Regions from separate parts of the Rhizobium sp. AP16 genome, predicted to be linked through region 4. Evidence: predicted binding sites of a transcription regulator. Region 4 holds the regulator's gene; each other region holds the start of a gene.
The links. Region 4 encodes LexA, which represses DNA repair genes until DNA is damaged. Its sites were predicted from a motif close to TGTTCNNNNTGTGTTCNG; they were not measured.
Positions count from the first base shown of each region.

Region 1: PMI03_RS31370 (ImuA family protein) is a predicted target of LexA. The motif match lies at 1,811-1,828, and genes of this name have one in related genera.
Region 2: PMI03_RS17435 (ATP-dependent helicase) is a predicted target of LexA. The motif match lies at 2,047-2,064, and genes of this name have one in related genera.
Region 3: PMI03_RS09375 (helicase-related protein) is a predicted target of LexA. The motif match lies at 2,949-2,966, and genes of this name have one in related genera.

Region 1 is NZ_AJVM01000069.1:105,880-111,449, reverse strand. It holds gene PMI03_RS22895 (DNA polymerase Y family protein) at 1-797, opposite strand, end outside; gene PMI03_RS31370 (ImuA family protein) at 838-1,788, opposite strand; gene PMI03_RS22885 (metallopeptidase family protein) at 1,952-2,389, shown strand; gene PMI03_RS22880 (DUF1737 domain-containing protein) at 2,414-2,620, opposite strand; gene PMI03_RS22875 (CoA ester lyase) at 2,654-3,568, opposite strand; gene PMI03_RS22870 (hypothetical protein) at 3,694-3,927, shown strand; gene leuD (3-isopropylmalate dehydratase small subunit) at 4,107-4,715, shown strand; gene PMI03_RS22860 (sugar phosphate isomerase/epimerase) at 4,907-5,570, shown strand, end outside.
Region 2 is NZ_AJVM01000063.1:194,131-199,700, reverse strand. It holds gene secD (protein translocase subunit SecD) at 1-934, shown strand, start outside; gene PMI03_RS17440 (SMP-30/gluconolactonase/LRE family protein) at 1,007-1,879, opposite strand; gene PMI03_RS17435 (ATP-dependent helicase) at 2,143-4,212, shown strand; gene mmsB (3-hydroxyisobutyrate dehydrogenase) at 4,215-5,096, opposite strand; gene PMI03_RS17425 (enoyl-CoA hydratase/isomerase family protein) at 5,119-5,570, opposite strand, start outside.
Region 3 is NZ_AJVM01000016.1:91,864-97,433, reverse strand. It holds gene PMI03_RS09390 (acetyl-CoA C-acetyltransferase) at 1-223, shown strand, start outside; gene phbB (acetoacetyl-CoA reductase) at 347-1,072, shown strand; gene PMI03_RS31595 (hypothetical protein) at 1,117-1,290, opposite strand; gene PMI03_RS09380 (YMGG-like glycine zipper-containing protein) at 1,465-1,719, opposite strand; gene PMI03_RS30940 (DUF3309 family protein) at 1,767-1,922, opposite strand; gene PMI03_RS09375 (helicase-related protein) at 3,208-5,570, shown strand, end outside.
Region 4 is NZ_AJVM01000027.1:36,303-41,872, reverse strand. It holds gene eno (phosphopyruvate hydratase) at 1-644, opposite strand, end outside; gene kdsA (3-deoxy-8-phosphooctulonate synthase) at 795-1,634, opposite strand; gene PMI03_RS12085 (VOC family protein) at 1,631-2,518, opposite strand; gene lexA (transcriptional repressor LexA) at 2,923-3,645, shown strand; gene PMI03_RS12075 (ComEC/Rec2 family competence protein) at 3,626-5,570, opposite strand, start outside.

The DNA.
Region 1 (5,570 bases), on a different contig from region 4:
GGCTCACGCAACGGCTGCGACGCGCCGGCAGCAATGCGGAACACCGCGCCGTCGACCCTAAACAGCAGGAGTTCGAACAAGCGGCCGCCGACACCGCGCGCTTCCAGCCCCGGCTTCAGGGTTTCGGCAAGCTCGCGGGCCAATTGCAAGATTTCGGCCTCGGCCTGCACCGGCTCAGCAAGCCGCCGCTCGGCTGACAATTGCGCGACCGGCCGGCGCGGCGAGATCGGTTCCTCAGTCAGGCCAATGGCCTGATCGAGCCGCAGAAGCAGTTGCGCGCCGAAACGGCGGGTGAGTGGCGCCCGCGGCGCGACAAGAAGATCGCCCACCTGCTTCAACCCCAGCTTCTGCAATGCGGCGACGGTTTCCTCGCCGAGCCTCAGCGACGCGACCGGCAACGGCGCCAGCGCCTCTTCCATGGCGTCCGGCGGGACGACGCGGCTGTCGTCAAAGCGGGCAACCGCCCAGGACAGGCCCGGCGCCGAGGAGATGGCGCCACGAACGTCGAGACCAAGCCCGGAAATGCGGATCAATATATCCTCGAGCAGTGCCTCTTCGCCGCCGAAAAGATGGGCGCAGCCGGTAATGTCGAGAAAAAGCCCGTCCTTGCCGTCGATCGCCACCAGCGGCGTATAACGATCGCACCAGTCGGCGATCGCCTCCAGCAGCTTGCGGTCTGCCGCCGGATCCTCTTCGATGACGTCGAGAGCGGGACAGATTGCCTTCGCCTCGGCAACACCCAGGCCGAGCTTCAGCCCGATGATCTCCGCCTTTTCGTTGAGCGCGGTGAGCCGCATGGCATTGCTGAGCTTGCCGGCGCAGGCGAGCGGCGGCGCTTCAAGCCGGCCGTCTGTACGCCAGGACAGGCCCCAGCGCTTGCGGGCGATCCGGTCGGTCGGCAGATGCGGGAAGGTCAGCGCCAGAATGCGCTGCGTATTCGTCGGGAAAGGCAGGACGCTGAGCGTCGGGGACAGGGGAAAACTGGCGGTCATGGGCATTCCATTCCAGGGTTATGGAAAAAGGCGCCGGGTTACGGCTCTTTTCCAGGGTGAGATGAAAGGCCGGATGACCGATGCTACCGCCAAGCATCGATCCGTCCGGTAGAAGCCGCGCCAAAGCCGGCGCGGGTTCGACGCAGAGGCGGAAGAGGGCGCTGCTTGCCTCCTCCTCGCCCCCCTGCCGCAATAAGAACAAAGGCCGTCCCGCCGCCTTGGCCCGAAGCGCGAGCCGCCGGCTTTCGGTCAGGCCGAAACGGGCCGGATTGCCGCGCACTTCCAGGATGACGACCGCAAAGGCAGCACTTGCGAGTGCCGTCTCCGCCAGCCACAACGCCTCTTCCAGCTTGCGCGGCGAGGCCTGCAGGAAAGCGGACGGTTCCAATCCGAAATCCCTGATGCCGATGGGGTAGGGCAGGCCCGCCTCCATCGCCGCGACCGTGTCACCGATCCATAGAACCGGCGCCACAGCCGCGGTCTTGCCGGCGGCTTGCGCCCCAAGCCGCGCGGCAAGAGCAAACGTGAAAGCGCTGGCCGCACCCGCATGACGCAAGGCCAGCGAACGGATTTCCGTCAGTGCATCGAGCGGCACACCGCCCTGCATCGCCTCATCGAGATCGACAACCCCGATCGCAAGCAGCGACTGGGCAGCATCCGCCTGACCGGCATCAGGTTCCATCGCCTGCGTCTCATGCGCAGCCGCTGACAGCGCCGGTATCGGCCTGCCTTCCAGTCGGGCGATGGTTTCACGCAGGGCAAAAAGCGTTTCCCGCGCCACGGCGGTCTCGGCCATGACGTTAGCTCCAGATCAATTATGTTCCTGTTATGTTCTTATGGATTCCAGAGGTCGAGGAAAGAGTCAACATGATTCTATGAGAAAATATTCCTCTGCCACAATCGGCTCTCGAAAAAGCCGAGCAAAGGCTCTATATGACCAGCTACGGAAGGAAGCATTCATGGCCCGCATTGACCAGAGCGAGGATTGGCGGGACCGCCACGCACCCTCAATCAGCACGTTTGAATCACTGGCCACGGAGGCTTACAGCCACCTACCGGACGAATTCCGTTCGCTCACCGGCAATCTCATCATTGTGATCGAGGATTTTCCAGACGACGACGTGTTCGAGGACATGGCGCTGGAAACGCCCTTCGACCTGCTCGGCCTGTTCGAAGGTCGCGGCATATCCGAGCGCTTCACCGCCCAGACCGGAGAAATGCCGAACAAGATCCGCCTCTATCGCCGGCCGATCATCGATTACTGGGCGGAAAACGAGGAAACCCTCGGCGACATCATCACCCATGTCCTGATCCACGAGATCGGCCATCATTTCGGCCTGAGCGACGAGGACATGGAGCGCATCGAGGAAAGCGCGGAAGAAGCGACGGATCGCTAGAAGAGCAGTCCTATTGCTGCACGCCTATTGCTCGGAAAGCTTGATCTCAGGATCATAATCCTTGCCGACAACTTCCTTGACGACCGCCTGGCCGCACTGCATCACGCCGGTCGCGGCGTTGAAGCTATAGGTCGGCGAGCCCGAGAGATCCCAGCCCTTGTTCAGCGCGGCGGTCACCCTGTGGCAGAAGGAAGCGTCATCCGGTCCGGTGAGGAAGCGATAGAGTTTCATCGAAGCGTCTTTCGTAACATCTCGGCCTCACCCTCAACTTGCCGAAGGGCGATGGCGTTTTGCAATCAGGCGAGCTTTATGAACCAGTCTCTCCGCCTGGACAAGATGCAGCCGCTCGACCATGCGGCCGCCGAGATTGACGACATTAAGGCTCGCGGCGGCGGGATCGGAAAAGGCGGCGATGATCGCCTCCGCCTCGGCAATCGCCGTCTCGTCCGGCCCGAAATGCCGATTGGCGGCCTCGATCTGGTTCGGGTGGATCAGCATCTTGCCAGCAAAGCCCATGGCGCGACCTTCGTCGCATTCGGCGTCCAGCGCCTGCATATCCTTGAAATCGTTGAAGACGCTGTCGATGGCGTCGAGCCCGTAGGCGCTGACGGCCAAAATCACCTGCATCAGCCAGGGCACCAGATAGGCGCGACCCGGCTGCGGCAATACCCCGGTCTCCTTGCGCAGATCGTTGAGACCGACGACGAAGCAATCGAGCCGGCTTCCCGGCGTGCGTCCGGCCTCGGCAATGGCGGCCGCATTCAGAATGCCGCGCGGCGTCTCGATCATCGCCCAGATGCGCAGGCTCTCCGGCGCATCCGCCTCGGCAAGCCTATCGCTGACGACAGTCACATCCTGCGGTCCGTCGACCTTGGGCAGAAGTACCGCATCGGGTTCGAGTGCCAGCACCAGCTCCAGGTCGTCGGCGCCAAAACCGGATGACAGCGTATTGATGCGGATGATCCGCTCCTTGCCGACAGGCGGCGGGCCGGCAAAAAAGACCTTCAAATTCTCCCGCGCCTCCGCTTTCTTCTCCGGCGCCACGGAATCCTCGAGATCGAAGATGATCGCATCGCAATCGAGGCTGACGATCTTTTCAAGCGCGCGAAGGTTGATCGCGGGTACGCTCAGCACCGAGCGGCGCAGGCAGACGGAACGGGGAGGGGCAGCTCTACTCATCCTCCAGTTTTGCCGCGCTTTCAATCTCTAGGCAAGATGACAATGGCGCGACAACAAAAAGCCACGCTCCTCTTGCAGATGGGAGAAGAGAGGACCACATTTCCATGAGTAGAGAGGTCTCGACCATGAAAAACATCCGTTCCTTGTTTATCGCGCTTGCCGGCATCACCGTGTTTGCGGCGATGGCGCTGTTTACCGTTTCGCTGACGCTCGCCGTCGGCGGCATCCTCACCGCGCTTATGGTGGGCCGCGCGATTTCGCTGCGGATGAAGCCGGTTCCGGTGCGCGCCAGGGCGAACAACGGTCAGCGCGAGATGCGCGTCTGGAACGACGGTCGCGGCACGATCATCGATCTCTGATATCGGGCAGGGCGGCGTCTTGCCGGGCCCGAGGCGCTTGTGCGCGCAATTCCCAAATTGCAGCACCGCGACGGATGCGCCCACCTGCGGAGCATTTCCAAGATTCCCCTTCATTTTGGGCCGGATTTGCGCTATTGGCAGGATAATTCGTGCATAGACGAAAATTGAAGGCAGGACCTATGGACAAGTTCGTGAAGTTGACCGGTGTCGCAGCACCCCTCCCGGTCGTCAATGTCGACACCGACATGATCATCCCGAAGGATTATCTGAAGACCATCAAGCGCACCGGTCTCGGAACGGGATTGTTCGCCGAAGCCCGTTACAATGAAGACGGATCGCCGAACCAGGATTTCGTGCTCAACAAGCCGGCCTATCAGAACGCCAAGATCCTCGTCGCCGGCGATAATTTCGGCTGCGGTTCCTCGCGCGAACATGCTCCCTGGGCGTTGCTCGACTTCGGTATCCGTTGCGTCATCTCGACCAGCTTCGCCGATATCTTCTACAACAACTGCTTCAAGAACGGCATCCTGCCGATCAAGGTCAGCCAGGAAGATCTCGACAAGCTGATGGACGACGCCTCGCGCGGCTCCAACGCCATCCTGACGATCGACCTGGAAAACCTCGAGATCACTGGCCCGGACGGCGGCTCGCTGAAGTTCGAACTCGACGAATTCAAGCGCCACTGCCTGCTGAACGGCCTCGACGATATCGGCCTGACGCTGGAAAAGGCATCCGCGATCGACAAGTTCGAAAAGTCGAACGCCGCCGCTCATCCCTGGGCTGCCTGATCGATTTCATCATAATATTTGCGTGTCAAAGCCGGGCTGAAAAGCCCGGCTTTTTCTTATGCCTCGGCGTATAAAGGTCATGAGATCCGGTCGGCTGTAATATGCCCGACAAGAAGCAGGTTCATACAGCCTCTGCGGAGCGCCCAGAGGCCGCTCCCGTCCCCGATTTTCTCCCCCTACTGGAGCATTCCATGACCTCCCTTCCCATTGTCGGCGCCGCCATGACGCTCACCGACGTCGAAACCCATCGCGGCTGGCTGCTCGAAAAGCCGCGCGACCTGGAACTGCAGAGTTTCGTTGACGCCGAAATCCTGAATGGCGACTGGGCGCCGCTTGCCGAGCGTGCCAGAAAACTGCTCGACGGCCATCAGGGCCGTCTCGGCATCCACGGCCCGTTCTGGGGCTTCATCATCGCCTCGCAGGATCCCGATATCCGCGCCGTGGTTTCCAAGCGCCTCCTGCAGGCGCTGGACGTCTGCGCCAATATCGGCGCGACGCAGATGGTCATCCATAGCCCCTATACGTCCTGGTCCTACAACAACCTGGACAACAACAAGGGCGAACGCGAAAAGATCATCGAACATACGCACCTGACGCTGAAGGACGCCGTCAAGCGCGCCGAAGACATCGGGCTGACCATGGTCATCGAGAACATCGAGGACAAGGATCCGCATATCCGCGTCGGCCTCGCCGACAGCTTCAATTCGCCGGCTGTTGCCGTGTCGATCGACACCGGCCATGCCCATTATGCCCATGGCTACACCGCCGCGCCGCCAGTCGACTACTACGTCCACGCCGCCGGCAACCGCCTGCAGCACATCCACCTGCAGGACGCCGACGGCTATGCCGACCGCC
Region 2 (5,570 bases), on a different contig from region 4:
CCGCTTCTTTGGCGTCACCGTCTCGGCGATCCTGTCGATCGCCTCGGTGGTACTGTTCATCCATCCGGGCCTCAACTACGGCGTCGATTTCCGCGGCGGCATCCAGATGTCGGTCAAGACCAAGGACGCGGCCGACTTGTCGACGTTCCGCGAGGGCCTGAACACACTCGGCCTCGGCGAAATCTCACTGCAGTCTTTCGGCGACAACAACAGTATCCTTGTCCGCGCCCAGCGCCAGGACGGCGGCGAAGAGGCACAGACAGCCGCGGTGACCAAGCTCAAGGCAGAAATCACCAAGATCGACCCAGCCGCGACCATTGAAGGCACCGATGTCATCGGTCCGAAGGTCTCGGGCGAGCTTGCCTGGGCCGGCATCCTGTCGGTCGTGATCGCCAGCCTGGCGATGCTCGTCTACATCTGGGTGCGGTTCGAATGGCCGTTCGCGGTCGGCGCCATCGTCACGTTGGTCCTCGACGTCACCAAGGCGATCGGCTTCTTCGCGATCACCGGCCTCGATTTCAACCTGACGGCCATCGCCGCGATCCTGACGCTTGTGGGATACTCGGTGAACGACAAGGTTGTGGTCTATGACCGTATGCGTGAAAACATGCGGCTCTACAAGTCGATGCCGCTGCGCGACATCATCGACAAGTCGATCAACGAGACCCTGGCGCGAAGCCTCTATACCAACGCCACCGCCTTCCTGGCGCTGGTGCCGATGGCGATCTGGGGCGGCAGCGCCGTCTCCAGCTTCGCGATCCCGATGGTGTTCGGCATACTTGTCGCTGGCGCCTCGTCGATCTTCATTGCCGCGCCGATCCTGCTCTTCCTCGGCGACTGGCGCCGCCGCCATGCCAAGCCCGTCGCCAACGATGCCGCACCGGCAGACGGCAAGTCCGGCAAGGACAACAAGCAGATCCCGGCCGCCGAATAAGCAGCGGATCGACATGAATGAGGACGTGCCCGGTCTCCGGGCACGTCCAAGCGGTCTTCAGGCTGGATCACTCTAGATCGACGGCATATGCAGCGGCAGCCCCGGACGTGGCGCCACTATTCTTTCCAAAGCACCGTTTTCCTGCTCGCTAATGAGCACATATTTTCCGTCGGGCGTGAAGGCGATGTTGCCCGGCCGCATGCCGTTGGTGCGGATCCGGCCGGTAATCTTTCCGGCGGGATCGATCAGGCAGACTTCGCCCAGCCCGTAGAGCGCGCAATAAAGCACGCCATCGCGATCGAAGGCCATGCCCGCAGGGCCGCGCAGCGCCGTGACGGCGGGCGTCGGTATCACCTGTGCAAACAGCTCTTGCCGTGCGCCGACGACCTGACGATGGATTTTCCCGGTCAGGGTCTCGCTGTAATAGAGCCGCCCGTCCGAACCGAAGGCGATGCCGCTGGCATGGAGCAGGCCGGTCGCGAGCACCCGCAACACGCGGCCCTCGCCGGGGTCGATCTGATAGACGCGGCCATTATAGGGAGCTCGGAAGAAATCCGGATTGATATCGGAGCCTTCGTGCAGATCGGAGGCGCGGACACCGGAATCGGTCATATAGAGCAAGCCGTCCGGGCCGAAGGCAAGATCGTTCGGATAGAGAAACGGGCCGTCGCTGCCGCCTTCGATGACCTGCAGCGTCCGGCCTTCCGGCGAGAGGCGAACCAGGGAATTTTCAGGGCCGCCGGCTACCCAGAAGCAATTGTTGCCATCGACAGCGAGGCCGCTTGGCAGGCCGCCGGGTCGGCAGACCTCATGACGTGTCCCGTTGGCGGCAATCACGCTCAGGCAGCGGCGACTGTCGCCCATCTCCACCAGCGCGACGCGCCCATCCGGCAGACCAACCGGCCCTCCAGGCTGGCGCAATCCGGTGGCGATTGTCTCGTTCATGCTCGGGACCCCTCACCTCTGCGCTCCAAAAATCGACTGTCACAAATGTTACATAAGTACGCAAAAGGCCGTTTTCGAGCAGGCATTCGTTAAATCTGAAGTAGTTCCTCGGCGGGAAGGTCACATCGGCGTGTAAAACCGGCCGAACTTGACAGTTTTGGACAATTGGGAACATTCATCGAACATTCGGATATGATTGCGATCGTGATTCGCCGCCGATTCCGCATTCGCGCGCCTGCCGTGCGAAGCCTTCAGGAGAGCCCATGAGCGCCGCCTATCTGGAAAAGCTGAACCCGGAGCAGCGGCTGGCGGTGGAGCACGGCACCACGGTCGAAGGCAGCCATATTGCCGGGCCGCTGCTGGTGATTGCCGGCGCCGGCTCCGGCAAGACCAACACGCTCGCCCACCGCGTCGCACATCTGATCGTCAAGGGCGCCGATCCCCGCCGTATCCTGCTGATGACCTTTTCCCGACGCGCCGCCGCCGAAATGGGCCGCCGCGTCGAGCGCATCTGCCGCGAGGTTCTCGGCGCCAATGCCGGCATCATGGCCGACGCGCTCGCCTGGACCGGCACGTTTCACGGCATCGGCGCACGGCTTCTCAGGGATTATGCCGAGCAGATCGGCCTTGACCCAGCCTTCACCATCCATGACCGCGAGGACAGTGCCGACCTGATGAACCTCATTCGGCACGATCTCGGCTTCTCCAAGCTGGAAAGCCGCTTCCCGACCAAGGGAACGTGCCTTGCCATCTATTCCCGCGCCGTCAATTCCGAAGCGCCGCTCGAAGAGATGCTGCGCGATTTCTTCCCCTGGTGCGCCACTTGGGACAAGCAGCTGCGCGACCTCTTTGCCGCCTATGTCGAGGCCAAGCAGGCGCAGAACGTCCTCGATTACGACGACCTGCTGCTCTACTGGGCGCACATGCTGCACGAACCGCTGATCGCGGAAGACATTGGCGGCCGCTTCGACCATGTGCTGGTCGACGAATATCAGGATACCAACCGGCTGCAATCGTCGATCCTGCTGGCGCTGAAGCCCGATGGCCAGGGGCTGACCGTGGTCGGCGACGATGCGCAGTCGATCTATTCCTTTCGCGCCGCGACGGTGCGCAATATTCTCGATTTCCCCACCGCCTTCACGCCATCAGCCAATATCGTCACGCTCGACCGTAACTATCGCTCGACGCAGCCGATCCTTGCCGCCGCCAATGCGGTCATCGACCTCGCCTCCGAGCGCTTCACCAAAAACCTGCGCACGGAGCGGCAGAGCGCCGAGCGCCCGCGGCTGGTGACGGTGCGCGACGAGGCCGATCAGGCGCGCTATATCGCCGACCAGGTGCTGGAAAACCGCGAGAGCGGCGCGAAGCTGAAGCAGCAGGCCGTGCTGTTTCGCACCTCAAGTCACAGCGGACCGCTGGAAATCGAGCTCACCCGCCGCAACATTCCGTTCGTCAAATTCGGCGGACTGAAGTTTCTCGACAGCGCCCATGTCAAGGATATGCTGGCCGCTCTCCGCTTTGCCCAGAACCCGCGCGATCGCGTCGCCGGCTTCCGGCTGATGCAGCTGCTTCCGGGCGTCGGCCCCTCGACCGCGCAGCGCGTGCTCGACCATATCGGTGAAGAAGCCAGTCCGATGGCCGCTCTTGCCGAGTTTCCTGCACCGCCGCGCTCGGGCGAGGACTGGACGGGTTTCGTTGCGACCATGCAGGAACTGAAAAGCGGCAAGGCGGGATGGCCGGCGGAAATCGGTCTCGTGCGGCAATGGTACGAGCCGCATCTGGAGCGGGCACATGAGGATGCCTCGACGCGGCTGGCGGATCTGATCCAGCTCGAGCAGATTGCCGGCGGCTACGGCTCGCGCGAACGCTTCCTCACCGAACTGACGCTCGACCCGCCGGACGCCACCAGCGACCAGGCGGGTGTACCGCTGCTCGACGAGGATTATCTCATCCTCTCGACCATCCATTCCGCCAAGGGTCAGGAATGGACGAAGGTCTTCCTCCTTAACGTTGTCGATGGCTGCATCCCGGCCGACCTCGCCGTTGGCTCGTCCGCCGAGATCGAGGAGGAGCGGCGGCTGCTCTATGTCGCCATGACGCGCGCCAAGGACGGCCTCGACCTGGTCATTCCGCAACGCTTCTTCACCCACGGCCAGCATGCGCAGGGCGACCGGCATGTCTTCGCCTCGCGCACCCGCTTCATTCCGGTGACTTTGCTGCAGTTCTTCGAAGTCTGCGGCTGGCCGCAGGCGCGATCAGACAGCCCCGCCGCGATCCAGGCGCGGCAGGTGCGCGTCGATGTCGGCGCGCGGATGCGCGGCATGTGGCGGTGACGTCAGTTTAACTCCCGGAACATCTCGATGATCGCCGAGAAATCGCGGCCGCCATTGCCCTGCTTTTCGAACAGCGCGAAGAGTTGTGCTGCCTCGGCGCCCAGCGGCGTCGATGCGCCGCTCGACAATGCCGCTTCCTGCGACAGGCGCAGATCCTTCAGCATCAGCGCCGCCGCAAAGCCGGGTTTGTAGTCGTTGTTGGCGGGTGACGTCGGCACCGGGCCCGGCACCGGGCAATAGGTGTTGATCGACCAGCATTGGCCTGAAGATGTCGAGGCGACGTCGAACAGCGCCTGATGCGAGAGGCCGAGCTTTTCGCCGAGAACGAAGGCTTCGCAGACGCCGATCATGGAAATGCCGAGGATCATGTTGTTGCAGATCTTCGCAGCCTGGCCGGCGCCGGCATCGCCGCAATGGACGATCTTCTTTCCCATCACTTCCAAAAGCGGCTTGGCAGCCGCAAAACTCTCCGACGAGCCGCCGGCCATGAAGGTGAGCGTTCCCGCCGCCGCGCCGCCGGTGCCGCCGGAAACCGGCGCGTCGAGCGACAGGCAACCGACATCCCCGGCCATGGCGTGCGCCTTGCGGGCGCTGTCGACATCGATGGTGGAGCTGTCGATCAGCAAGGTGCCCTTCGGCACCGAGCGCAAGATGTCGGTCCAGACGGTTAGCACGTGCTGACCTTTCGGCAACATGGTGATGACGGCTTCGGCGTCCGCCAGTGCCTCGGTCAGCACGCTTGCGGCCTTGACGCCCGTCGCCTCCGCTGCCTTCAGCATGTCATGCGAGAGGTCGAAGCCGATGACGGCGTGGCCGGCCTTGACCAGATTGGCGGCCATAGGGCCACCCATATTGCCGAGCCCGATGAATGCGATCCGTGTCATGATGCTCTCCTCCCATTCTCTCTTACGCTGCGAAAAGCGGCGGTTGCGCCGGTACGAAGAAGCGCTCGATGGCGGCGGCATCGACATCAGCAAGGCTTGCCGGCAACCATTTCGGATTACGGTCCTTATCGATGACAGCGGCACGCACGCCTTCGTAGAAGTCCGGATTATACAATATGCCGAGGCAGGCACCGAGTTCACGATTGAGGCATTCGGCAAGGCTGGCGCTCGCCCGGCCGGCACGCAGAAGCCGCAAGGTCAATTTCAGGCTGGTCGGCGAGCGGGTGCGGATCGCCTCAGCCGTTTCAGCGGCGAAATCGCCGGGCTCACGCGCTAGCCCCTGCAGGATATCCTCGACCGTGTCATGCGCCAAAGCCCGGTCGATTGCATCGCGGTTGGCAGCAAGACGGCTTTCGCCGGCATCGAGAGCCAGGCCTGCAATTGCCCTGTGCACATCTGTCGGCAATGCGGCGG
Region 3 (5,570 bases), on a different contig from region 4:
TGCCGCCCAGGCTTGCGCCGTCAACAAGGATCTCGGCTGGGATACGTCGATCGTCAACGTCAATGGTGGCGCGATCGCCATCGGCCACCCGATCGGCGCGTCCGGTGCCCGTGTTCTCAACACGCTGCTGTTCGAGATGAAGCGCCGGGGTGCCAAGAAGGGTCTCGCGACACTTTGCATCGGTGGCGGCATGGGTGTTGCCATGTGCTTCGAGGCGTTCTGAGGCGTTTCGCGCGTCAGCGCCGCGCAAGACGGTTTCGAATAATTTTCCAGAAGAAACGATGAAGGCGGAGCGGACGACCGAAGATCGGTCGTCCCGTCCCTGCCGCAACAAGGGGAGTGGCACATGAGCAGAGTGGCGTTGGTGACGGGTGGGACGCGCGGCATCGGAGCAGCGATTTCGATGGCGCTGCGCAATGCCGGCTACAAGGTCGCGGCAACCTATGCCGGCAACGAGGAGAAGGCCCGGGCTTTCCACGAGGTGACGGGTATTTCCGTCCACAAATGGGATGTGACCGACTACGAGGCTTGCGGCAGAGGTATCGCCAAGGTGCAGGACGAGCTTGGTCCTGTCGAGATCCTCGTCAACAATGCCGGCATTACCCGCGACGCCATGTTCCACAAGATGACGCCGCAGCAATGGAATGAGGTCATCAATACCAACCTTACCGGCCTGTTCAACATGACGCATCATGTCTGGCAGGGCATGCGCGACCGAAGCTTCGGCCGTGTCATCAATATCTCGTCGATCAACGGCCAGAAAGGCCAGATGGGCCAAGCGAACTATTCCGCCGCCAAGGCCGGCGACCTCGGCTTCACCAAGGCGCTGGCACAGGAAGGGGCGGCCAAGAACATCACCGTCAATGCCATTTGCCCCGGCTATATTGGCACGGAAATGGTGCTCGCAGTGCCGGAAAAGGTGCTGAACGAGCGCATCATTCCGCAGATCCCCGTGGGACGGTTGGGTGAGCCGGAAGAGATCGCGCGCGTTGTTGTCTTCCTTGCCGCCGATGATGCCGGTTTCATCACGGGATCGACGATCAGCGCCAATGGCGGCCAGTTCGTCGTTTGAGCATGGGAGTGACAAGTTGGCTGATTGTCGGGAGTGTCCGGCAATCAGTTCCGGCCTGAATTCCCGGAGCGCTGCTGCCTGGGTTTGAATTCCAGGATGACGGGCTTGAACACCATCCGGCGCATTTCCCTGTCACGCACCCGCGAGGCGTAGATCAGCACGACGAAGCTGGTGCCGACGAGAGCGAGCGCTGCGGTGCCTGCGATGATTGCAATCATGGTGTCCGTCCCTTTTCAAAAACGTTGACCCATCCCTGCGCGATCGGCGCGGGTGCTTGTATTCGCCAGAAAATTCCGGTTCGAAGTTTTCGGCATGACCATTTGGCTTTCACGGCCGGTCGTCAACAACGTGCTGACGGCCGGCCGTGAAATCTGTCTTAGCCTGTCATTGCCTTAGCGGCAGCGAGCCTCGTAGCGGCTGCCGTAGCGGTCGCGGTAGACGCAATAGCCGCGGCGCTCATGAGACCGGCCGATGAGGTTGCCGACAACACCGCCGGCCACGGCGCCGACTGCGGCACCACCCCAGCTATTGGTGGCAACACCGCCGATGACTGCGCCGGTTCCGGCACCGATGGCCGTGCCTCTCTCCGTGGCACTGCATGAGGCGAGTGCGCCCACGATGGCGATCGCGACGATGATTTTTTTCATGGTATTTGCTCCCTGGTATGACGAGGTTTTCAACGTTATCAGCCCGATCAGATCCGGCCCATCAGCAATAGAATGAGAACAATGACAAGAACGAGGCCGAGACCGCCGGATGGACCATATCCCCAGCTTCGGCTGTAACCCCAGCTCGGGAATGCACCGATCAGCATGAGAATCACTATTATGAGTAAAATGGTACCAAGCATGGCTTATTTCCTCCGCGTCCAGCGCTTGAAGTTCCCGCTGGCGTGAGACTTCACTCCAGTGGTTGCTCCAATCGGTGTGCCCATTTACCTCGTTTATACAAAACGGGCGGCGCACCGTGTTCGCTACCCGAAGAAACTCGCGCCGCACGAAATTGTTCCGGCTCAGAAATAACCGGCGATGTGAGGACGCGTCGGCAGGACGATGCAAAGGTTAACGGAGCAGCGCATCGCGCGCGCGAAAATGCCCTTCGACGACCTCTTCTTATGGTTAAAAATTTATTTAAATACAATATGTTGCGGTGAACGAAACGGGAAGATGGGCCTGTCCGCGATTCGTCAGCGATTCGTTCTGCATTTGGGCTTTGGTTAACGCCGGTAGGCGATTGGGCCTCGAAGCGATGATTGCCTTCCGATATGTGGGCATTTGGCCCGATCGCCGCAAGGTAGTGCTCCATCGATGGAAATCGTTAAAATCGCGCGCTTTCGGGCTCGTCCACTCCGTCAGCCCATTCTCCATCTGGATCGGCTTCCTCGTCCGATCGCTACATGTAGCCGTGAACAAATAGAATACAGCGCGGAATCAGCGATTCGTCGCCGATTCGTTCCGGCTTCGGTCGAGGTGTTAACGGGCGCAATTATTGCGGGAATTTATTGATTTATTTTATTCGACTTCGCTTAAAGGTTAATTGCAATCCACGATTCGGGCTGATTCTGCGCTTCAACCATCCAGAGTCCTGTGTGTTTCCTCCGTAAATGCGCTAGATATTGTGGAGAACAAAGGCAGAATCCGAGGAAGTCGGTGATTCGTCGCCGATTCGTTCCGGCTTTGACCCGAATCTTAACGGGGCGCTTTCGCGAGCCGGATTCGTAAAGGAAGTCGCCATATTTACAAATGGTTAACCATGTTTTGCAAGGTGAACTCGATCCCTGCCGAATAGCCGATTGACTCTCCTCTCATCGGAAAAGCGGGTGAAAAGACGATTCAGCATCTGGTGGGACTCTATGAATCAAAATCCATATGTTGTAGTGAACAAAATGGGAACTCTTCAGAGTCAGCGATTCGTCGCTGATTCGTTCTCAAGCTGTTCCGGACTCGTCGGGACTCGCCTGGGATGTAGCGATAATGTAGCTTTTGGTTGAGCTTGTTATTTATGAAATCGAATGTTGCGGCGGTTGTTTTTTGATTCAGGTCTTGCCTTTGTCACATATGGTCGTCATCTCTTCTTCTCTTCCCAGGGGAGCTTGCTGATCGCAAGACAGTGGTTTCTCGCCCATGCATGGACCTATGACTCAGACCTCGCAGCCAATGATCCTGAGCGGACGCGGCGTAACCGCGGTGCTCGGACCGACCAATACCGGCAAAACCCATTACGCTATCGAGCGCATGGTGGCGCATGGCAACGGCGTGATCGGCCTGCCGCTGCGGCTGCTGGCGCGCGAGGTCTATACGCGTGTCGTCGAGAAGGTCGGAGTGCAGAATGTTGCGTTGGTCACCGGCGAAGAGAAGATTTCGCCGCCCAATGCGCGCTATTCGGTCTGTACCGTCGAGGCCATGCCGCGCGAGACCCGCGCCTCCTTCGTTGCCATCGACGAAGTGCAGCTCGCCGGCGATCTCGAGCGCGGCCATATCTTCACCGACCGTATCCTGCATCTGCGTGGCCGTGACGAGACGCTGCTGCTCGGTGCCGGCACGATGCGGCCGATCCTTGAACAATTGCTGCCGGGAATTACCGTCGTCGAGCGGCCCCGCCTGTCGCATCTCTTCTATGCCGGGCAGAAAAAGATCACCCGCCTGCCGCAGCGCACCGCGATCGTTGCCTTTTCCGCCGACGAGGTCTACGCCATCGCCGAGCTCATCCGCCGCCAGCGCGGCGGGGCGGCCGTCGTGCTCGGCGCTCTCAGCCCGCGCACCCGCAACGCCCAGGTGGCGCTCTATCAGGCCGGCGACGTCGAATATCTGGTGGCGACCGATGCGATCGGCATGGGCCTCAATCTCGATGTCGATCACGTTGCCTTTGCCCAGGACCGCAAGTTCGACGGCTATCAGTTCCGCAATCTCAACCCGGGCGAACTCGGCCAGATTGCTGGTCGTGCCGGCCGCCATCTGAAGGACGGTACCTTTGGCGTGACGGGGCAGGTCGATCCCTTCGACGACGAACTAGTGCGGCGCATCGAGGGTCACGAGTTCGATAATGTTAAGGTGCTACAGTGGCGCACCAAGCAGTTCGATTTTTCGTCGATCGCTTCGCTCCGTGCGAGCCTTGAGGAGGCGCCCCGAGTACCGGGCCTGACGCGCGCGCTGCCGGCGGTCGATCAGCAAGCGCTGGAAGCGCTGTCGCGTGATCTGGAGACTGCCGATCTCGCCAGCAGCCCGGCGCGGGTCGAAAAATTATGGGAAGCCTGTGCGCTTCCCGACTATCGGCGTATTACGCCCGCCCAGCATGCCGATCTTATCGCTACCCTCTTTTCCGACCTCGTTCGCTATGGCACGGTAAAGGAGGAATTTCTTGCCGAGCAGGTGCACCGTGCCGATCGGACAGATGGTGAGATCGACACGCTTTCGGCGCGAATCGCGCAGATAAGAACTTGGACCTATGTGTCGAACCGGCCCGGTTGGCTTGCCGATCCGACACACTGGCAAGAAAAGACGCGGGAAATCGAAGATCGATTGTCCGACGCGTTACATGAAAGGTTGACGAACCGCTTTGTTGATCGCAGGACATCTGTGCTCATGAAGCGCCTGAGAGAGAATGCGATGCTGGAAGCTGAAATCAGTGTGAATGGGGATGTCTTCGTTGAGGGGCATCATGTGGGACAGTTGACCGGATTCCGGTTTACGCCGGTCTCGGGAACCGAGGGGCCGGACGCCAAGGCAGTCCAGACCGCCTCGCTAAAGGCGCTCGCGCTGGAATTCGAGGCGCGCGCCGCCCGGATGCATGCGGCCGGCAATAGCGATCTGGCGATCAGTGCGGACGGTCTCGTCCGTTGGCTCGGCGATCCCGTGGCGCGTCTGTCGGGTAGCGATCACATCATGCGGCCGCGCGTCATCCTGCTCGCCGACGAGCAGTTGACGGGCAATGCGCGTGATCATGTCGCCGCGCGCATTGAGCGCTTCGTGAACCATCATATCAGCACGGTCCTGAAGCCGCTCGACGATCTGTCGCGCGCCGAGGACCTGCAGGGGCTTGCCAAGGGGCTGGCCTTCCAGCTCGTTGAAAATCTCGGCGTTCTGTTCCGCCGCGATGTCACCGAAGAGGTGAAGTCGCTGGATCAGGATGGCCGTGCCTCGATGCGTCGCTATGGCGTTCGCTTCGGCGCCTATCATATCTTTGTACCCGCCCTGTTGAAGCCGGCGCCGGCCGAGCTCATCACTCTGCTCTGGGCGCTGAAGAATGACGGACTCGACAAGCCAGGCTACGGCGACCTGATCCCGGTGCTTGCCGCCGGCCGGACCTCCGTCGTCACCGACCCGACCTATGAGCGCACCTTCTACAAGCTCGCCGGCTTCCGTTTCCTCGGCAAGCGCGCGGTGCGTATCGACATCCTCGAGCGCCTGGCGGATATCATTCGTCCGCTGCTGCAATGGAAGCCGGGTCAGGCGTCGCGTCCGGAAGGCGCTTATGACGGCCGCCGCTTTACGACGACGAC
Region 4 (5,570 bases):
GGAGCGCTGGAGAGACCAGGTGCAAAGCCGCCTTCGTCACCGACATTGGTGTTGTGGCCCTGAGACGCCAGTTCCTTCTTGAGGACGTGGAAGATTTCCGAGCCAATACGCACGGCGTCGCGGAAGGTGTCTGCGCCGATCGGCAGGATCATGAATTCCTGGAAATCGATCGGATTGTCGGCATGGGCGCCGCCGTTGATGATGTTCATCATCGGAACCGGCAGCAGACGGGCGTGAGCGCCGCCGACATAGCGGTAGAGCGGCAGGTTTGCGCTCTGGGCGGCAGCCTTGGCAACGGCAAGCGATACACCGAGAATGGCGTTGGCGCCGATGCGCGACTTGTTCGGCGTGCCGTCAAGCTCGATCATGATGTCGTCGATCTGGATCTGGTTTTCAGCGTCCATGCCGCCGATCGCGTCGAAAATCTCGGTATTGACGGCTTCGACGGCCTTTTCGACACCCTTGCCGTGATAGCGCTTGCCGCCGTCACGAAGCTCGACGGCTTCATGCGCGCCGGTCGAGGCACCCGACGGAACCGCTGCGCGGCCCAAGCTGCCATCTTCGAGGTAGACATCGACTTCAACAGTCGGATTGCCACGGCTGTCGAGAATCTCGCGGGCGATAATGTCGGTGATTGCGGTCATGATAGCTTCCTGCTCGCTGGGTTATAAATCGATTGAAATCGTCTTAATCGAAGTCGCGGAAATTACAATGCCGCTCCGCACCTCGATCTGGCGCTCCAACAGGCCGCGTATAGCAAGTTCATGTCAGCCTGTTGAATGCCGCTTAAAGTCTCAAGCCTTGGCGATGGCGTCGAAGGCCAGCAGCTTTTCCAGAAGCTGCGGCATGTCCTTCAGATAGACCATGTTTGGACCATCGGACGGTGCGTTGTCCGGATCTTCATGCGTCTCGACGAAAACGCCGGCAACGCCGACGGCGACGGCGGCGCGTGCCAGCGTCTCGACGAATCGGCGGTCGCCGCCGGTCGAACCGCCCTGCCCGCCCGGCTGCTGCACGGAATGAGTCGCATCGAAAATCACCGGCGCGCCCATGGCCGCCATGATCGGCAGCGAACGCATGTCGGAGACCAGCGTGTTGTAGCCGAAGGAGGCGCCACGCTCGCAGAGCATGATATTCGGATTGCCGCTGTCGTTCAGCTTGGCCAGCACGTTCTTCATGTCCCAGGGCGCCAGGAACTGACCCTTCTTGACGTTGACGACGCGGCCGGTCTTGGCAGCGGCAACGAGAAGGTCGGTCTGGCGCGACAGGAAGGCCGGGATCTGCAGGATGTCTACCGTCTTGGCAACGACAGCGCACTGCTCCTCGGTGTGAATGTCGGACAGGACCGGAAAGCCATATTCCTTCTTCAGATCGGCAAAGACTTCCATGGCCTTTTCCAGGCCGATGCCGCGCTTGCCGGAGAGCGACGTACGGTTCGCCTTGTCATAGGAAGACTTGTAGACAAGGCCGATGCCGAGCTTACCGCAGAGCTCCTTCAGAACGCCGGCAACCATGAAGGCATGATCGCGGCTTTCCATCTGGCAAGGGCCGGCAATCAGCGACAGCTTGGCGGTGTTGGAAAACAGAACCTTGGATGCGCCCTCGCCGACGATCACTTCGGAATTGGTGCTCATGCTATCTCCTCGAAGGCGAACAACGCGCCCTGTCCAGGGGCGGGCTTTGCCAGAATACGATTGTTCTTACGCGTGTATGTGACGCCGTTAGCAGCCAAATGCGACGATGTCACGGAAAGATCGCGTGTCTTGAAAAGGATTGCGCGCGCCCGAAGGCCGGGATCGACCGTTGGTACCGGAAAATCGTAAAAGGCTTCCATGCCTTGCGGGGTCAAGACCTCGATCCTGGCGTTCGCCGTCTCGATCGTCAGCCCAAAGGAATGCTCCGATATCTTTGATCCGTCGGCAATCCGTTCAAAGAAGCCCCGGAACACGGCCGGCTTCGGCGTCGACAGGGCGACCCGCGCAATGCCGGTCACACCATTGGCATGCCGCTCCAGGGCGCTGCGATCAGCCGGCAAAGGGTTGATGCGCTGGGCGCAGAAAGCATAGAAATCCGGCGAGCGCAGATCGGCCGCGAAAGCGAGACGGAAGCCGGCGATCGTTTCAGAGCCATCCGGCATACGCATCGGCCGTTCGAAATTCAGCATGCGCCCGGCCGACATGGCGTTGGCCAGGAATCGCTTGTCATCGGCGGCGGCATCCTTCGTGCCGAGAACGATGGCCGAAAACCCTTCCTCGCCGATACGAAAACGATAGGCCTGGTCGCGAGCGACGAAAACATTGCCTTCCTCGATGCTCCTTTCGTATTGCTCCTGCGACGCGACGCCCAGGGGCTCCAGATAGGTCTTGTCGGAAAAGAACACGCAGGCATTCTCGGTGCCGAAGGGATGGCGGGCATCGGCAGCGACGGTAAAACCGAGCTTGCCCAGCCGCTCCCGCGCCATGGCAATATTGACCGTCGGCAGAACGAGATGATCCAGCGGATGCGGCGATGAAACCATGGTTTCCCCCTTGGTGCATGCCGCAGGTTTGCGCTCTTCCGACGCTCAATTCAAGATGAAAACGCAGTGTTTAAAACCAGCCAGATCGCAAATGGGAGGGCGCGTTGTCGAATGCTTTGCAACTGCGCGGAAGCCGGAATTGCTCCGGGTTTCAGTGATCATGCAAAGATAGCCGGCTCCTATTCCCGCAGAATCGCTCTTGGTCGATTTCCGCATATGTTTCATTGATCAGCGCTGAAATACTCCGCGGTTTCGCTCACTCGGGACTTGTTATGTTCTCCTTTATTTAATGCGCCGGCAAAACATTCATCGAAAATTAGGGACTTGCGGAACACATATGGAACATATAGTGTCCGTTCTGGATTTGTTTCACGACACCTTCACGATTCTGGGGTTCAAATACGATGTTGACACGCAAGCAGCAGGAACTGCTTCTCTTCATTCACGAACGGATGAAGGAGTCCGGCGTTCCACCTTCTTTCGATGAAATGAAGGATGCGCTGGACCTTGCGTCCAAGTCGGGCATTCATCGCTTGATCACCGCTTTGGAAGAGCGCGGTTTCATCCGCCGTCTGCCGAATCGGGCTCGAGCGCTTGAGGTCATCAAGCTGCCGGAAGCCTATAGTCCGAGCCTGCAGCCGCGCCGCGGCTTCTCGCCAAGCGTCATCGAGGGCAGCCTGGGCAAGCCCCAGCCCGTACAGCCCCCCGCCCCCGCCAAGCCGGCGAACGACGAGAACAACAGCGCCGTTTCCGTGCCGGTCATGGGCCGCATTGCTGCCGGTGTTCCGATCTCGGCCATTCAGAACAACACCCACGATATCACCGTCCCCGCCGACATGCTTGGCTCCGGCGAGCATTACGCGCTCGAGGTCAAGGGCGACTCGATGATCGATGCCGGTATCTTCGATGGCGACACTGTCATCATCCGCAACAGCACCACCGCCAATCCCGGCGATATTGTCGTCGCCCTGGTCGACGATGAGGAAGCAACATTGAAGCGCTTCCGCCGCAAGGGCGCCTCGATCGCACTCGAAGCGGCTAACCCCGCCTATGAGACCCGCATTTTTGGGCCGGATCGCGTCAAGGTGCAGGGCAAGCTCGTCGGCCTCATCCGCCGCTATCACTGACAGGTGACAGGGGCACAATCGGTGCACCGAATGCGCCCGTTCGCCAATCATAGGCGCGATGCAAATTCCATGGCCGCGCCAGGGTATCAAAAGCGGTCGTGGCGATCGGCCTGTCGGTGCCGAGATCCATTTCGATGGATCCGGACCGCCGGAGATTAGCTCCTGTGAAAAGCATTGCCCCCGAGCGGCAACGATCGAGCCGCAGCCGAACGGGGATGACCACAATATTGCCTGTGTCACAGGCCGGGCCAAGATAGGCGGCATTCTCGATGGTGACGAGTATGTCGCCATTGTCCAGCATCGCGACGCACCATGCCTGCTTCTGACAGACAAAGCCGCCCTGCCCCGCATTGTCCAATGCCGCCTCCATTGACTTACGGACGGCATTCCGTTCCTCAGAGCTCAAACGGCGACGGGTATCCGACTTACTGATTTTGGGTAGCTGGCTGTCGGATGCGAGTATCATCGGCGGTTTTTGGTCCGTCATCGACAATGCTCCTTTCCATTGATCGAAGATGAAACTGGGCGGCTTTTCGCGATTGGTCGCCAAGGCGCCGTCTCGTAGCAGCGCGACCAACGTCCCATCCTCGGAAATCATCAGGTCAGGCTTTCTGACATCCGGGCCGAGCGCGACGGCTGCGACGGAACCGATGATTACGAGCGCACCAGCATGTCGCAGCCGTGTTCGCAGCAATGTCATCAACAGGAAGCCGGCAATAACAGCCGGGAACATCCAGGCCGGCTGTCGTCCAAAAGGAATATCGCCGCCCCAGGCGGCGACCGTCGTGGCGATACCGATGACGAGCTCCAGTCCCTTGCCGGTGACCTGCCAGAATGGAGCATCCAGGCCGAATGGCATCAGCAGCATCGCCGCCATGCCGAATGGCATGACGATGAAGGAGACGATCGGCATGGCCGCGAGATTGGCGGCGAGCCCATATGTCGCCAACCGGTGAAAATGCTCGATCGAGAAAATAGCCGTCGATGCGCCGCCTAGAAACGACGTCGACGCTATGCCGCCGAAAAAGCGCGAGATGAAGAACAACGGCCGCAATATCCGGAAGCGGGAGAAAACGGTTTCCCGATGTCGACGCCGCGTCCAGAGCGTATAACCGGACACCAATGCTAGGGTCGCCGCATAGGACATCTGGAAACTTGGTCCGAGCACTTGCGACGGCGACAGAACGAGAATGATGATCGCCGACAGCGCGACGTTTCGAAGGCTGATGGATGGCCGGTCGAACAGCACGGCAATCAGCATGATTGCCATCATGATGAAAGCGCGTTCGGCCGAAACGCCGAAACCGGAAATGAGGTAATAGGCGGTCACCGTCACCAGCGCGCCAAAGGCTGCAATCTTCTTTGTCGGCCAAGCCTGCGCAACGCCGAAAAACAGGCTGAGAACATAACGCAGGCCGACATAGAAGATGCCGGCCGACAACGCCATATTCAGGCCTGAAATGGCGATGATGTGCGTAAGGCCCGCAGTCCGCAGTGCTTCGGTCGTTGCCTCGGAAATTGCCCGTCTCTCATCGGTGACAAGGGCCGCGGCAAAGGCGCCGGTATCGCCGGGCAGCGTCCTTCTGATCCGGTCGCCGATGCTGTTGCGCAAACCGGCAAGCCAGATATCCGCCTTGTCGAGAACCGACCCCTCAACGATATCAGCAGCCGATAGCAACAATGTCGGCGTCCCATAGGCGAAGCCATTCGCGCCGATGCCGTTGAAATAGGCGCTGAAGGCAAAGTCGTTCAAGCCTGGCAAGGCAGGTCCTGCCGGCGGCGTCAGCCGCGCCCTGGTCTGGATGAGATCTCCAAGTTCAAAGGGTTGCTGCTGCTTGCGCACGAAGACGGTCACTCGCTCCGGCGGCCTGCGAATGGTCGGGTTTTCCGTTGCGTCGAGGGCGACGACATAACGCCATCGCTCC